2 regions of the Pseudoalteromonas simplex genome follow, and region 1 is predicted to be linked to the other one. Evidence: predicted binding sites of a transcription regulator. Region 1 holds the regulator's gene; the other holds the start of a gene.
What was found. The regulator sigma-54, encoded in region 1, starts transcription at its own class of promoters, with help from an activator protein. The targets are predictions, from matches to a motif close to GTTGGCACGNNNNTNGNNT.
Positions count from the first base shown of each region.

Region 2: the regulator sigma-54 is predicted to act here: its motif matches at 1,231-1,249, upstream of IRQ78_RS07660 (DUF1328 domain-containing protein).

Region 1 is NZ_JADILN010000018.1:17,780-19,987, forward strand. It holds gene ptsN (PTS IIA-like nitrogen regulatory protein PtsN) at 1-87, opposite strand, end outside; gene hpf (ribosome hibernation promoting factor) at 91-378, opposite strand; gene IRQ78_RS19725 (RNA polymerase factor sigma-54) at 405-1,901, opposite strand; gene lptB (LPS export ABC transporter ATP-binding protein) at 2,008-2,208, opposite strand, start outside.
Region 2 is NZ_JADILN010000003.1:39,507-41,714, forward strand. It holds gene oadA (sodium-extruding oxaloacetate decarboxylase subunit alpha) at 1-497, opposite strand, end outside; gene IRQ78_RS07655 (OadG family protein) at 513-761, opposite strand; gene IRQ78_RS07660 (DUF1328 domain-containing protein) at 1,296-1,469, shown strand; gene IRQ78_RS07665 (hypothetical protein) at 1,522-1,713, shown strand.

The sequences.
Region 1 (2,208 bases):
GCTAATATACTCAAGAATTCTTTTTTTGCTATTAAAAAGGACCGCAGCTTTGCTGCAGTCCTGATTAGTAAGTGAACTAAGTTTCATAATTTAATGTCGAGCTAATTTCTCTTTATGCTTAATGACTTGGCGATCAAGTTTATCGATCAATGAGTCAATTGCTGCGTACATATCTTGATGTTCTGTAGAAGCGAACAACTCGCCTCCGTTTACATGTAAAGTTGCTTCTGCTTTTTGGCTTAATTTTTCTACATCTAAAATGACATGAACATTATTAATATGATCAAAATGCCTTTCTAGTTTTGCGAACTTAGTGTTTACATAGTCTCTTAATGAATCAGTGACTTCTACGTGACGACCAGTTAAATTTAGTTGCATAAGCATTTTCCTTCTATGTAAAACGTCTAAATCAGACTTTTACGCTGATTAGACGGAGGTATTGCTAGAGACTCACGATATTTTGCAATTGTACGTCTAGCTACTTTAATTCCTTGCTCAGCCAATATATCTGCAATTTTGCTATCACTCAATGGTTTAACCGAGTTTTCTGCAGCAACTAACTTCTTGATTAAAGCGCGAATTGCTGTAGAAGAACACTCACCACCATTTTCGGTGCTGACATGGCTTGAGAAGAAATATTTCAACTCAAAAATTCCCCTTGGGGTATGCATATATTTTTGTGTTGTAACCCGAGAAATCGTCGATTCATGCATTTCGACCATTTCAGCGACATCGTTTAGCACCATTGGCTTCATTGCTTCTGGGCCATGTTCAAAGAAAGCTTGCTGTTGTTGCACGATACAGTTGGTCACTTTTAGTAAAGTATCGTTACGGCTTTCTAAGCTCTTAATAAACCACTTTGCTTCTTGTAAGTGAGAACGAATAAATTGGCTGTCGCTACTTGATTTAACAGAGCGAGACATCGCTGCATATTGGCTATTCACTCTAATTTTTGGCATACAATCTGGGTTTAACTCGACTACCCAGCGGCCTTTCACTTTTTTCACTGATACATCGGGTATGACGTACTCAGATTCTTCGCGTACTATGCTATCCGCAGGCTTAGGATTTAAGCTGTGAATGAGCGTCATCACTTCTTTAAGCTCGTTTTCTTTAAGCTTAGTCTTTTTCATTAAAGTGCGATAGTCGCGACTTGCTAATAATTCGATATGCTCAGATAAAACCATTTTAGTTTCAGCTAAATATGGCGTATTGGCATCGAATTGACGAAGTTGTATACACAGGCACTCTTGTAAACTTCGCGCGCCGATACCAACTGGATCGAATAACTGTATTCTTTTTAAGACAGCTTCAACTTCATCGAGTTCGATTTCTTCTTCATCATTATTTTGATTAAAGCTTTCGACAATATCTTCGCAGCTAACCGTTAAAATACCTGAGTCATCGATAGCTTCAACGATGGCAACGGCAATCGCTTCATCGGTAGGACTAAATGGTGTGAGCTGTAGTTGCCACATTAAATATTCTTGCAGTGTTTCTGTTGAAGCACCTTGGTAAATAGACTCGTCTTCAGGCATTGGCCCAGACGATGTTGATGGGGCGGCACTCATGTACTCATCCCACGTAACATCCATAGCTAAGTCATCGCTAACCGTATCCTTACTCAGAGCATCACTGCTTTCTTGCTCGAATTCGCTAGGTGCTTCGTCGGCAGACGCGCTGACTTGTACATCGTCAGACTCCGCTTTTTGCTCATTCTTACCGATGCTTTCTTCGTTGTAATCCGCTTCTTCCACTTCAAGCAGAGGATTACTATCAAGCGCTTCTTGAATTTCTTGCTGGAGATCCAATGTACTGAGCTGCAACAAGCGAATGGCTTGTTGCAGTTGTGGAGTCATTGTAAGTTGCTGGCCCATGCGCAGCTGTAATGATTGCCTCATGTATCCCTAACAATCCTTTTTAAGTTATCGGTAACGGTGAAGACACTGTTATCGATTTATTGTCATTGTATAAGTCTAGCAGATGCTCTAGTCGGTGGCGTAATGGTTACAGCCTGAATTGCTCGCCTAGATAAACATCACGTACAGTTTGGTCAGCTAATACGTGCTCAGGTGTCCCTGATGCAATTAGCTCCCCATGAGAAACAATGTAGGCTTTTTCACAAACATCAAGGGTTTCTCGAACATTATGGTCAGTAATAAGTACACCAATACCACGATTTTTTAGGTGCTCAATAATTTTCTTTAT
Region 2 (2,208 bases), on a different contig from region 1:
AGATCTTCTAGTTGTTTTGCAAGCTCAAGCCACATATCAAGCGTATGGACTGGGCTTACTGTGTACGAAATAGTACCTTGGGCATGAGCACCTACTTTAACAGCAGCTTTAATGGCAGTTTCAAGGTTACGCACATCGTTCATCGCATCGAAAATACGGAAAACATCAACACCGTTTTTGTGGGCACGCTCAACAAACTTTTCGACTACATCATCAGCATAATGACGGTAACCTAGAAGATTCTGTCCGCGTAGTAGCATTTGTTGCTTAGTATTTGGCATTGCCGCTTTTAGCTCGCGAATACGTTGCCAAGGATCTTCACCTAAATAACGGATACACGAGTCAAACGTCGCACCACCCCATGATTCAATTGACCAATAACCCGCATTATCGAGTTTTTCTGCCATGGGTAGCATGTCGTCTAAGCGCATACGCGTTGCCAAAAGAGACTGGTGTGCGTCACGCAATACTAATTCGGTTAGTTTTAATTTAGCCATGTTTAAGCTGCCCCGTTATTTTTGTTTATTTCGAAATTGAGCAATTGCAGCGCTGATTGCTGCAATATGTGCCTGTGGCACACCCTGTTGAGGTTGAATTTTTGCTGTACGCGTAGGTTCTGCAATTGCAGGATCATCAAATCGACCCACTACCTTTGACATTAAAGTGACTGCTGAAATCAAAATAGTCAGAAAAACAAACACGCCTACCATGCCTGTCACCATCAAACTGGCCGCAGTGGTGAGTAATCCACCTATATCCATACGACTCCCCTCGCTTACTTAAAATAAAAAGTTATTTTTGTTAAATAATTATGCACCAATAATAACAAACAAAATTCATTTGTATAGCACCATTGTAAATTGGTAAAACCAATTAAATTTAAAATAACATGACGTACATATAATTAACACCCCACTATTTATGCATTTAAAGCCCCGCTATAGATGATATAAATAATCAATATAGCCAGTCGTTATATGCTGAACTATTAATTAATAGCAACAAAATGGCTAAAAACCACACACAACAAGGTGTTAGAGGTAGCCAACCCAAATAAAGTTAAATTGGTCTTACCATTTATTGGTGCATTATCTCTTTTTCTCATGCATCTCAATATGAAAAAATATCACTATGAATAAGTTACATGCTTACTCGTAAAAGTTACCAAATGATGAACCCTCTAAAGAACAATAAAAACACACAACCCATTGAAATATATAAAATAAAAGTTCTGGCACAGAACTCGCTTCAGTTACATCGAACTTAAGAAAATTTAAATAGCCAAGGAGACCACTATGTTACGCTGGACAATTACTTTTCTAGTTATCGCGTTAATCGCAGCAGTGTTAGGTTTTGGCGGTATCGCAGGAGCCGCTGCAGGCATCGCTAAGATTATCTTTTTTATATTTTTAGTATTACTTGTTATTTCGCTGGTATCAGGAGCACTTAGAGGCAACGTCCCTAAGTAGTTAAAAGCAGATAACCACTTACTTTATTTTTAAATTTACAAGGAATTTCATTATGAAAAATTCAACTTTAAAAGCCGCAACTATCGCCCTATTTTCAGGTCTTTTCATCATGGGTTGTGAAGACAACTCCGCTGAAGACGCAGGTGAGCGTATTGACGAAGCAATTACTGATACACAAAATGCAGTTGAAGATGCATGTGAAGAAGTAAAAGAAGGTGTTAACGCAGAAGAAACTAACTGCTAATCACTCACCTTACCTAAGAAAAGCGGCCAAGTGCCGCTTTTTTGTTTTTTAAATGATGCATGAGATCTGAGATAATCGTAGGAATGGTTTTAACCGTGAACTTTTGGCTATAGCGTGAGTTTTTCGGCGTTAAAACGCCTCCTACAAGTCTTAACTTGGGTTTAAAGTCTGATGACTTTATAAACCACCGCGCGAAATAAATTTCACGCCTACGTGAGCCTCAAACTCGATAACTTTACTCTTTCCTCTAGAAATTCGCTAACTTGTTGGGTTTCACTCCGTTCTATCCTACATCATGTAGGTCGTCATTTATGGCGACACATGTTTTATTACTCATACCTGACGGGCTAAAGCCCGACCTACGACTTACACGTAGATTTAAGAAACATCGCGCGAAATAAATTTCACGCCTACGTGAGCCTCAAACTCGATAACTTTACTCTTTCCTCTAGAAACTCGCTAATTTGTTGGGTTTTAATCTGATAGCTGACGGCT